Regions from separate parts of the Lysinibacillus sp. IITD104 genome, predicted to be linked through region 1. Evidence: riboswitches for the same ligand, from Rfam matches in the RefSeq annotation. Region 1 holds a riboswitch; the other holds the start of a gene.
The links. Region 1 has a riboswitch for S-adenosylmethionine ahead of V1L66_RS20410 (MetQ/NlpA family ABC transporter substrate-binding protein). Riboswitches for the same ligand answer to the same signal wherever they lie in the genome.
Positions count from the first base shown of each region.

Region 2: linked by a shared signal. The riboswitch ahead of V1L66_RS01775 (cyclase family protein) and the one ahead of V1L66_RS20410 (MetQ/NlpA family ABC transporter substrate-binding protein) in region 1 are both predicted to bind S-adenosylmethionine.

Region 1 covers NZ_JBAHYH020000001.1:4,044,075-4,050,312, reverse strand. Annotated here, with positions in the region: gene V1L66_RS20420 (methionine ABC transporter permease) at 1-481, opposite strand, end outside; gene V1L66_RS20415 (methionine ABC transporter ATP-binding protein) at 474-1,499, opposite strand; gene V1L66_RS20410 (MetQ/NlpA family ABC transporter substrate-binding protein) at 1,605-2,435, opposite strand; SAM riboswitch class I at 2,524-2,628, opposite strand; gene V1L66_RS20405 (PPC domain-containing DNA-binding protein) at 2,751-3,254, shown strand; gene V1L66_RS20400 (pyridoxal phosphate-dependent aminotransferase) at 3,297-4,466, opposite strand; gene V1L66_RS20395 (carbon-nitrogen family hydrolase) at 4,563-5,357, shown strand; gene V1L66_RS20390 (PucR family transcriptional regulator ligand-binding domain-containing protein) at 5,410-6,238, opposite strand, start outside.
Region 2 covers NZ_JBAHYH020000001.1:343,569-349,806, forward strand. Annotated here, with positions in the region: gene V1L66_RS01750 (erythromycin esterase family protein) at 1-472, opposite strand, end outside; gene V1L66_RS01755 (hypothetical protein) at 610-963, opposite strand; gene V1L66_RS01760 (DUF2225 domain-containing protein) at 986-1,669, opposite strand; gene V1L66_RS01765 (Cof-type HAD-IIB family hydrolase) at 1,983-2,756, shown strand; gene V1L66_RS01770 (DedA family protein) at 2,818-3,414, shown strand; gene V1L66_RS01775 (cyclase family protein) at 3,445-4,182, opposite strand; SAM riboswitch class I at 4,270-4,376, opposite strand; gene V1L66_RS01780 (hypothetical protein) at 4,458-4,856, opposite strand; gene V1L66_RS01785 (helix-turn-helix domain-containing protein) at 4,979-6,238, opposite strand, start outside.

The sequences.
Region 1 (6,238 bases):
TTGTGGCAATCGTTAAGCCTAAAATAATAGATGGTCGAGCTTCACGTAATAGGACATGCCAAATTATATGGCGACGTTTAATACCCATGGCTGTGTAGGCTTCTACAACTCCTGAATCCACTTCTAAAAGGGCAGATTCCATCAGTCGTGCAATATAAGGAGCCGTGTAAACAACTAACGGAACGATTACACCTTTAACACCAATTGTTGTACCAACAATTAGCTTGGTAAAAGGTAAGATGAAGAATAATAAAATGATAAATGGAACAGAGCGAACAATATTGATGAATAGATTAAAAAACTGATAGAAAAATTTATTTTCAAAGGATTGTCCTGGTCGAGTTAAAACGATTAATAGCCCTAATGGAATACCAATTAGAATGGAGAACAACAATGAAATTCCGACCATTTGAAATGTTTCCATAATTGCTTTGCCAATAACATCTGACCAATCTGTAAAGAAGCTTTGGATACTACTCATTGAACGCACCTCCTAATTCTTCCACTGCTACGCCATTTTCTGAAAAATACGTTAGCGCCTTTTGGACAATATGCGTCTCGCCATGTAGATGCACCACAATATTGCCGACAATACCGTTTTTTAATTCAATAATATTAGCTGTTAAAATATTTGGTTGCACATCGTATATCTTAGTGACTTCTGCTAATAATGGCTTACCAGTACTTTCACCAAGAAATGTTAAACGGATTACACTTCCTGAAACATTTAATTGCTCAATAAGAGAAGGGGATAAATTACGTTGTGAAATTGTATTCAAAAACTTTCGCGTTGTAGGGTGCTTCGGTTTTGCAAAAAGTTCAATCGCTGTGCCAAATTCCACAACTTTCCCTGACTCTAGAACAGAAACCTCATCGCAAATTTTTTGAATTACATTCATTTCATGGGTGATGAGCAGAATCGTAATGCCTAATTCCCGATTAATTTTTAACAACAATTCAAGAATGGCTTCCGTTGTTTCAGGATCAAGTGCACTTGTTGCTTCGTCACTAAGTAAAATCTCTGGTTCCTGTGCTAAGGCACGTGCAATAGCCACACGCTGTTTTTGACCACCTGAAAGTTGATTTGGGTAACTATCTAGTTTATCTGTTAAGCCGACAATTTCGGCATACTTAGCTACTCGGTTTTTTACTTCCGCCTCTTTATAGCCTAGCAGCTTTAAGGGAACAGCAATATTATTGTAAACCGTTGCTGTTTTTAGTAGATTGAAGTGCTGAAAGATCATCCCGATTTTTTGGCGTGTTTGACGTAATTCATGAAGAGAAAGGGTCGTAATGTCTACATTGTCTATCACTACTTTTCCCGCTGTAGGACGTTCTAGTAGATTAACGCAACGAATGAGTGTACTTTTCCCAGCACCACTATAGCCGATTACTCCATGAATTTGTCCCTTTTTTACATGAAGATTGATGCCATCCACAGCTTTTATGATGCCTTTTTTCGATTTAAATTCTTTTGAGATATTTTGTAATTGAATCATGCGATTATTTGCTCCTTTCTCAACCTTCTAAAAAGCAAGAATCTGCTCGTTTTCCTATAGAGGAATTTCGGCAGATTCTTCGGCTTTAGAAGCTTTCTGAATGTTTTACCAGCTAGGGATTACAGAACCTTTAAACTCTTCTTCGATGAATTGACGTACCTCATCAGATTGATAAGCCTCAACGAACTTTTTAATTGTTGGATCATTTTCATTTTCAGCACGCACAACAATATAGTTCACGTATGGAGAATCAGTAGATTCCAATAAAATAGAGTCATCTTTAGGATTAATGCCAGCTTCTAATGCAAAGTTTGTATTAATAGCTGCTACATCTACTTCACTAAGTTGTTTAGGAATTTGAGCTGCCTCTAATTCAATGAATTTTAAATTCTTTTTGTTTTCTTCTACATCACGGATCGAGGCTGTTAAGTCTGCGCCATCTTTTAACTTAATATAGCCAGCTTCCTGTAAAACAAAGAGGGCACGTGCTCCATTCGTTGGGTCATTTGGTAAGCCAAACGTTGCACCGTCAGGAATGTCATCAAAGGATTTATATTTTTCTGAGTAGATACCCATTGGATTTAAAATCGTCTTGCCCACTGGTACTAAATCTGTATCATGGTCTTTATTAAATGTATCTAGGAAAGGCTCGTGTTGATAGCTGTTAGCATCAAGATCACCTTCAGCTAAGGATGTATTAGGTAAAACATAGTCAGAAAATGATTTTAGTTCTACTTCTAGCCCATTTTCTTTTGCTACTTTAGCGGCTACTTCTGCAATTTGTTCGTGTGGACCAGAAGTGACGCCTACAACGATTTTCTTTTCATCAATTCCTTCAGTTTGGCTTTTACTATCTTCTTTAGAGCCACAGCCTGCTAAAGCTGCTACTAATGTTAAACTTGCTAAACCTACTAAAAATTTATTTTTCTTTTTCATGAAAATACCTCCAAGATTGTTTTTATCGGTTTTTTGAAAATAAAAAAACTCTCTTACAAATTAAGAGAGGCTCATGAAAAGATGTCCTCTCTTATCTATCAAACGAAGATCGTTTGCAGGATTTAGCACCTTCCTATAAAAAGGAGGTTGCCGAGCTTCATAGGGCCAGTCCCTCAGCTACTCTTGATAAGAGATTTATAATATTTTTTTGTAATTCCGATAGAACTAATATAATTTATAGGGTATAGTAAGTCAATAAATAATTTTTAAATTTTTTATATAATTATAATATTTCGACGCAAAAGAGGGATAACAATGTCTGTAAGAGTTAATTATGGTATAGGTTCATTTGGTAAGGTTATTAGTGCTCGTTTTCTAACGGGAACAGATATCATTGAAGGGATTGAAGCGCTTTGCGAAGAGAATAGCATAGAGTCAGCAACAATTGTAAGCTGTATTGGCAGCTTTCAAAAAAGCAGCTTTGTTTATTTAGTGCCAGATGCAACAGCTCAAATTCAAGTTCGTTTTAGTGATGTGATTGAAAAAGAGGGACCATTAGAATTTATTCAAGGTTCAGGTGTGGTGTGTAAGCGAGATGGTGGATATGAGACACATTTCCATGGTTCTATGAGCGATCAATGGGGTGTTGTATCAGGTGGGCATTTAATAAAAGGGGGCAACCCTGTTATTACTGCTGACATCGTGTTGGCAGAGGTACAAGGGATTCAACATATTCGAAAATGGGATGATGAAACAGGTCATGTTCAATTTTATCCATTAGAAAATGGTTTAGGGCAACCAAGGAAAATTGAAAAATAGTAATAATCCTGTAGCTAGGGATAGCTACAGGATATGGCGTCATTATCTTTTAAACAATTGTAATTGCTCGATTCTATGGATTGCTTCACGTAAGCGCTCCTCACTAACCAGCAATCCTACGCGTACATAGCCTTCACCATATTGACCGAAGCCATTACCTGCTGCTACAGCGATATCAGCTTTTTCGAGCAAAAGATCAGCAAACTGTTCACTTGTATAGCCTAGTGGTACAGGGAGCCATGCGAAGAAGGAGCCTTTTGGAGCCGTAACATGCCAGCCAATTCTTCGAGCTTCTTCAATGAGTACATTGCGGCGACGCTCATAAGTAGCTCGTAGTTCATCCGCACATTGTTGGGAAGCCGTCAGTGCTACTGCTGCGGCTTGTTGAATGGCAGGGAATTGACTACAAAACAGATGATCCTGAATTAGATTAATAGCAGCAATAATCTCGGCATTCCCTACAGCGAAGCCTATACGCCAGCCAGCCATATTATAGGTTTTCGATAATGTATACATTTCAACTCCTACTTCTTTTGCACCCTTTGCTTGAAGGAAGCTAACTGGTTTATTACCGTCAAATCCTATTGCCCCATAAGCAAAATCATGTGATACGATAATATTGTGCTCCTTCGCAAAGCGAACGGTCTCTTCAAAAAACGCAAGTGATGCTGTACCACCTGTAGGGTTGTTCGGGTAATTTAAGTAAAGAAGCTTTGCTTTTTCTTTCACTTCATCAGGTAATGCATGATAATCAGGTAAGAAATCATTTTCAGCAAAAAGGGGCATTACTTCAAAATTGACGTCTCCTAGTACAACACCTGATAGGTAATCTGGATAGCCAGGATCTGGTAAGAGCATCGTGTCACCAGGGTTTAACACAGCTAAAGGTAGCTCAACTAGACCAATTTTTGTTCCACCAAGAATCGCTACCTCTGTATCTGGATTTAGTTCTACCTGATATTCACGTAGATAAAAGTCCGCAGCAGCTTGGCGTAATTCAGCGAGACCTCTAAAAGGTGAATATTTGTGGTTTTGAGGATTTTCAGCTGCTTCCTGTAATGCTTGAATGATGTGAATAGGCGTTGGCTGATCGGGATTTCCTTGCCCAAGGTTAATGACATCACGCCCTTCTTCTAGAGCCGAGTTTACTTTTTGAACGAGTGCTGCAAAAAATTGAGTGGGTAGTTGCTGTAGTTTTTTAGAGAATTCCATGCATGATCACCTTTTTCAGAATATAATAATTATTATTGAAGAATATGAAGCAAATAGTATTACTTTTTCTGTTAATTGTCTAGAGGAGGAATAGAGATGAAAATCGGTTGTATTCAATTAAATGTTGGCTTTGGCAAAGTTGAAGAAAATTTTGAACGTGCCGAGGATAAGATTCGTGAAGCTGCAAAAAATGGGGCAGAAATCATAGTGTTACCTGAAATGTGGAATACAGGCTATGCTTTAGAGAAACTGCCTGAGCTAGCAGATATCAATGGTGAGCGGACAAAGACCTTTTTGGCTAAACTTGCTAAGGAACTTGATGTACATATTGTAGGGGGCTCTGTTTCAACAAAGAAAGGCGATAAATTTTATAATACGATGTATACCTTTGATCGTAATGGAGAACTTGTTGGGGAATATAGCAAGGCACATCTTTTCCGTTTAATGGACGAGCATCTTTACTTGGAAGCAGGGGATGAAATGAATCGTTTTGCTTTAGATGATATTGAAGCTGCTGGTGTCATTTGCTATGATATTCGCTTCCCAGAATGGTTACGTGCACATGCATTACAAGGAGCAAAGGTATTATTTGTACCAGCGCAGTGGCCAACTCCAAGGATTGACCATTGGAAAACGTTGCTACAGGCTCGTGCAATTGAAAATCAATGCTTTGTCATTGCAGTAAATCGTATTTCGAAAAAGGTAGAAAATTTTAATGGGCAGTCTATGATTATTCAGCCTTGGGGAGAAGTATTATGGGTAGGTGCTGAGGACGAGGAAGTAGCAGTGATCGATGTAGACTTTTCTATTGTCGATGAAGTACGTGGAAGAATTCCTGTTTACGATGATCGTAGACCTGGATTGTATCACGATGTAGTTGTGAAAGGGTAATAAAGGGCACGCTTAGGAGGGGAGTTAACCTTTTAAGCGTGCCAACTTTTTTCTAGCTCTTATCCTCGATTAATGAATTGGCTAGTAGCATAAATTCAAGTGTAATGCGGTTATGCCCGTTCATAAAATTTTTACCAAGTAAACTTTCAAGCTTTTTTAAGCGGTGATAGAGTGTTTGACGAACAATAAACAATTGATTCGCTGTTTGCTGTTTAGAGCCATTTGTTTGTAAATACACTTGCAATGTTTCGAGAAGCTTACTATTATATTTTTCATCGTATTCAATAACGGGCTGTAAATAGTCGTAAATCACTTCCTGTAAATCCACCTGCATTTGTAATTTATAGATTAAATGATATAAATGCAGATCATCATAAAAGAACGAGGACGTTTGTACTTTTCGACAAATATATAAGGTTTCCAGTGCAGTTTGATAGCTTTTGGGAATTTCATCCACATCACAAACAACCTTCCCAATAGCTATCTGATAACCTTGTGCCTGCTGCTTTTTATAAAATTCAGTTTTGACCAAAGAGGAAAACATGTTGTTTAACATATCACGAATGGCTTTACTATCTTTTGTATGCAGTAAAATAAAAATAACATAGCTTTTTCTTTCAAATAAAAATGGAATAAAGCCATGTTGCTCAAAGAGATTACGATAATAAAGCTTACTATAGACTACATCCTCCTGTGCCTTTGTCAAGGTATTAGGAGAAGCCAAAATAAAGACAGTGCCACTGGATTGTGTATAGTTAGTATAATGTGTAACGATAAATTTATAGATTTCCTCCTTAGATAGTTTTTGATCAATCCAATCAGCTAAAATCGAAGCATCCTCAATATTCTTTTTTTCCTCAATATAGAACTCTCGCATAAAA
Region 2 (6,238 bases), 3.7 Mb from region 1:
TTTGTAGAGCTGCTTGTTTATCAATTTGTCCTTGAGCATTCATCACATTACCCATACCACTTTCAAAGGCAAGGACATTATAGCCCATATCTTGATGTAAAAATTGTATTAAACGTGTTTTCGCTAGATTGAATTGCGCCACTCCATGAGAGCTTTCCCCTAAAAAGACAATACGTTTATCATGTAATAAAGGTTTTAGCATCTCTAAATCGTCAAATTTGTTAGCGGGAATTTTTTGTCCGTCAAACGTTTCAGGCTGGATGGATGACAGGCTGTATGCATGGTCATTCACCCATTTTTTCCAATCAAGTAATGTTTCATTAGAAGTCCTAGCTTGTTTGACGGCAGAATCGTTTTTAATAATCTGCTCATTTACAGGGACAGCAGCAGAGACATTTACTACTCCACTTACTGTCATTAAACTTGCCAATGCAAAACTTAATAAAACCTTATGCTTCCTAGCTTTCCTCATTAATTATCAGCCCTTCACTTTATATTGATACTAATTATAGAAAGGCAAGTTTAAAGTTTAGGAAGAATTTGTTTAAAATTAGTTTAAATTTAGTATGTAAAAAAGAAAAACACCTCCAATTGATGGAGGTTGAAATGCTATTTATAGTGATACGTACTTGCTCTTACATGGTTACGTTGAATTTGGTTAAACCATGCACGATCCTTTTCTTCTTGTTTTAATGTACCAACAATGGAGGAAGAGCAGCTCACACAAATTTTAGCTTGTGTAATCTGTCCACATCGTTCACATGGTGCCCCTAAATTAGGGAAAATGGTGTTCTTTAATTTTCCTGCTTTTACCCATTTATAAAGCAATTCGGATGATACGCCTGTTAAAGCGACAACCTCATCGTTTGTTAGGTAGCGATTATTTTTTCTTAATAAAAAATGATGTAGCTCTGAATATATATCCTCTTCTCTCACATCAATTTTCTTTTGAAATAGCAACATAACCAATCATCTCCTCGTCCCATTAATTAATGATTTCATTAATTGTTATGGGTTGTTCGTCATATTTATAATTTTCCCAACGATTGCGTGCAAGCTTACGATATTTCGTCGAAACATTTCGATCTGCAATTAAACGTGAAAAACCTTTTTTAGCTTCAGGGATATCACCAAGTCGAAGGCTTAATTCAGCATGTAAAAACTGAATTCTCTCTCCACCTTCTTGATTGGAGGCAAAGGATTTACTATAAAAATCTCTAGCAGCAAAAAGGTAGCGCTTTTCAGACTCTTCGTCCTTTTTTAATCGATAGAGCCAAGCAATTTTTAGAGCGAAATTAGCCATTAAAAGAGATTCTTCCATTGACGCACGGGATACTAAATAGGCGAGCTTAAAACTGATAATGGCATCATCAATTGTACGTTCCTGACAGATATCCATAGGTTTCTGGAGCTCTTTAATGTATAGTTCATCAATGAGGAGCATGAAAGGTCCATAAGTTCGTGTCATCGATTTATGGTAGGCATAGCCACAATGTGGACATACAGCAACTTCATACAGCAAAGGGTTTAGGCCATCATAAACAGGCATGAAATCCGTTTGTTCTTCGATAATTTTATATCGATTAGGGCGAACTTTATATGTGGTAAACTGCTTTTTGCAAAATTTACAGTCTACACTACTTTCATAGTAGTAAATGTTAAATGCCATAAGAATCAACTCCTTTGCGCGCTATTTCTTTTGTTCTATTTATACGTAAGATTTTATCGTTCAATGTGTTTAAGGTATTATCTTTTATTTTAACAATTTTGTGTTCTTTGGTATACTCCTTTAGAATTATTAAATTAAAAATATTCAAGGAATTTTTAGTTAAATATTATTATAAATACGCTTGTAATAGTTTTTATCGGTGTTGCCAATGGAAGTTATATAGCTTGCTGAAAGTTTGTCAAAATACTTTCACATGTTTCATGGGAGAAAAATTATAAATTGGTTCTAAATGACTATAAAGGAGGTGCTCAAAATGAAGTATAATATCGTGTTTTTTGATGTAGACGGCACATTGATTAATTACGAGGATGGCTGTGTGGAAGAAAGTACCAAACAGGCTATTCAGCTATTGCAAGAAAAAGGAATCCATCTTGTAGCGGCTACTGGAAGACCCTTATCTATGTGCTATGAGTTAAAAGCGCTGGGGATTGAAACCTTTATTACTGCAAATGGGGCCTATGTGAAACATAAGGATCTTGTCATACATAAAACTCCGATTGCCAAAGAAATTGTCCGAAATGTACAGGCATTTGCACAGGAACAGCAGCATAGCCTAACCTTTTTTACTGAGCAGCTATCCATGAATAGCATACAAAGTCCAGTAGCTTTAAGAGCGATGCAGGAAACTTTATCTTTACGGGATTTTCCAATTATAAATGAAAACATTGTAGATGAAGAGGTTTTTCTCATGTGTCTATATGCAGATGAGCTGGCTGAAAAAAGATATACTAGCCAATTTTCGAATATATTTTTGCAGCGATGGCATCCTTATATTGTGAATGTATTACAGCAGGATGTTTCGAAGTCAATAGCTATTAAAGCTGTACTGGATCATTTTAACATCGACCCTGAGAATGCGATTGCTTTTGGGGATGGGGATAATGATATTGACATGTTGGAGTATGTAGGATTAGGAATTGCCATGGGGAATGGAAGCACAGCTCTAAAAAGTGCTGCCAATTTTGTTACAAAGAAATCTACTGATAACGGTATCGATTTTGCTTTACGTCAGCTTCAAGTCATTTAGAGCACTGAGGCTACACTATATATAGCAGGTAGATTTTAATAAATTTTAGGTGGGATGATTTATGGCACATCACGTGCAGTCTCTAATTGAACATTACGGATACTTTGGAATTATCGTGATTCTAATTGGAGGTATTGTAGGGGTGCCACTTCCTGATGAGGTGTTTCTAACTTATGTAGGCTATAGTGTTTACCGAGAAAGTCTTGAACATATTCCTGCTTTAGTCAGTGCAATGATTGGTGCGGTTGGAGGCATTACCTTAAGCTACTATATTGGTTATCGTTTTGGCTTACCGTTATTGCAGAAATATGGGCCTAAAATTCATATTACAGAGCAAAAAATTGACTTTACGAAAAAGATGTTTACAAAAATAGGACCTACCCTATTATTAATTGGCTATTTTATCCCCGGGGTACGTCATTTGACAGCGTATATTGCGGCTATTAATAATTATCCTTATAGAAAGTTTGCGCTTTTTGCCTATACAGGGGCATTTATCTGGACGTTCACATTTATATCATTAGGAAAGATGCTTGGAGAGAAATGGCGATTTGTTGGATACTATCTGACTCATTATAGTATCTATCTTATCCTTTTATTTATTGTAGGGATGCTCATTGCTTACTTTCTATTCAAAAAAAGAAATGGACAAACATAAAAGTCGGTATACGCTATACCGACTTTTATGTTATGGCAAAATAGCAAATGAGCGCACAGGGAAGCCAGATGCTTTTTCTGGCTTAGGTACGATATTGAAGATGATAGCGCCTTTCGCAGGTAGCTTGTCCAAATTTGTCATTAGCTCAATTTGATAGGTGTCTTGTTCAAGTACGAAATATTCACCATCTAGCTTGCCATTTTTACGAAAATCGGCGGCAGAGTCCGTATCGAATGTTTCATGACCAATTGCGCTTACCTTGCGTTCTTTTAGTAAAAACTGTAAAGCTTCTAAACCCCAGCCAGGGATATGGTTATGTCCATCTGCATCCTTATTACTGAAAGCTTCTTTATCTGGCCAGCGCTTACTCCAATCTGTACGTAATGCTACAAATGTTCCTGCTTCAATTTCTCCATGCTTGTCCTCAAAATCAAGAATATCTTCAACACTTAATGCAAAGTCATGGTTGCTTGCAGCCTCTTGTGATTTATCAATGACAACAAGGGGGAGAACAAGCTCTTTTAGCTCTAATTCTTCTAAGTAGCGAGTATCTCGCACAAAATGAATGGGTGGGTCGATATGTGTGCCATATTGACCGGGGAACGTAAATTGTTGGGCGAAGAAGCCATCCTTATGAGAGAATAACGTTTCAAATTTAGCGTCCTCAAACATAAAAAAATGTGGTGAATTTGGGCCGAATGTATGTGTTAAGTCAACCCACTGTTTCGATTTTAATAATTGCAATGCTTGTAAAAGTTCATTAGACATCGATTTCCCTGCTTTCTGTTAAAAATAGTGGTACATAAAAAGGAGTCCCCTTATAGAAGAGGACTCCTGCTGAAACAACGGTAGTTCTTCTCATCTTCAAGGCTGATCATTTTGCCAATTGGAATTAGCACCATACTGTTTAGCTGGTTGCTGAGACTTCATCGGGCCAATCCCTCCGTCTCTCTTGATAAGAAAAGTAATATAAGAATTTTCAGAAATAACAATACAAACACTTTAGCATAGTTTTTTATAGTTTACAAGTTCACTAGGAATTTTCACCAATTCAAATTCAAGGTGACTCCACAACAATCATTATCAATAAGACGTATTCTAAAACTGTCTGGTGTATAGTTCGTTTCAAATTTCATCGTAATGCCTGTTGATGTGATTAATTTTTCAACCTCTGTTTTATTTGAAAGTTGAGCAGCATTCATTAAATCATGTGCGAATTGTTGGGAGCTATCTATTTTATCCGTAAGTAATTGAGCTTGCTGCATCATCGCCTTTATCCGTGTTGCTGAAGCTTTTAATTTGTGTGTATCGACAGGTGGAAAAGGATTATTGGTCGGCATTGCTAGATGTTGAGAAAAGGGTCTAACGACAAAATGATTTGCAATTGGCGATGTTGGATAATGATAGGGATGAACAAAATACGGATAAGGATTGTAATACAAGATCATTCCTCCTATCCTATAGCCTGATATCTTATCTTATGTAGCCAAACGACTTTCGGTGTTATTTACAATACAATGTTTGTCCTAAACATTTAAAAAGGAAGCTAAAGTGAGCTTCCTTTTTAGCCAAGTACATCCAAGACATCATCAATTTTTTTACTATGTGATAAAATGCCATAATTCATCCATGTTAAAAAGTCTATTTCATAGACACAGTTGGTTTTAACTGCTTCTAGGTTTTTCCAAGTAGGTGTTTTTAAAATAGCACGTTCTTCATTCTCATGAATGGAATGTTGTTTATCAAATGTAATAAATAAATGATCAGCATCTAATTGCATCAATCGATCAAATGTCAGTTGGGCTTTACGTTGATTGGGCGGAATACGACATACTAGTGAATGGGGCATTAAACCTAAGTCATGATATAAAATGGGGCCCGTATAGCCACACTCAGGACCAGCGTATAGAGTGATGCCAATGGCTGAAATACGGAGAAATGCCACACTTTGCCCATAAACGGATTTACTAAGAATTCCTTTTGCTTGTTGTACTTTATCTTCATATTGTAGGATTACGTCTTGTATCAAGGAGGTTTTTCCTGTTAGATCAGCAATTTTAAATAACGTAGATTGCCAATTCTCACCAGGGTGTGAGAGATGGCAGATGGGGGCTACCTCATTTAAATGCGGAAAGGATTCCCAACGCTCTACACCAGAATCTAGCATAATTAAAGTTGGCTTATAGTAAAGGAGTCGATCCATTTCTCTATTTTGTACATCGATATCTGGCACTTCCTGTAGACCTAAATAGTCTTGTTTTCCCCATTTTGAATGACTGAATTGAGCAATTGGCGTAATCCCAAGGGCAACAAAGAAATCTTCTAAGAATGGTGCAAATACACGTAGATGGCTGCTTTGACTTCTTCGATATTGTCCTGGCGAAATGCCGACATGTTCTTTAAAACGACGATTGAAATAATACTCATTATTAAATCCGACAGACTGGCTAATTTCATATACTCGATCATTTGTTGTTATTAATAATTGCTTAGCTGTTTCAATACGAATGTTATTTAAATAGTGAAGAGGAATTTGTCCCGTAATATCTTTAAAAATGCGCGTATAATTCCATCTTGGGACGTCAGCTAACTGTGCTAGCTGCTCAACCGTCCACTCTTTTTCAAAATGTTTTTGTAATTGGTTAATGGACTGCTCAACAGATTGGCGATCATTTTTTTGCATCTGCCTGGGTATAATTTGATGCAAGAGCAATAACATCAGCTCTTGAAAGTGCACATGCTGCTCAAAAATCGTGTGTTCATCCTCCGCTAACCGGTTTTGATAGATGACTTCTAGCAGTAGATGACATTGTGAAAAGGGGAG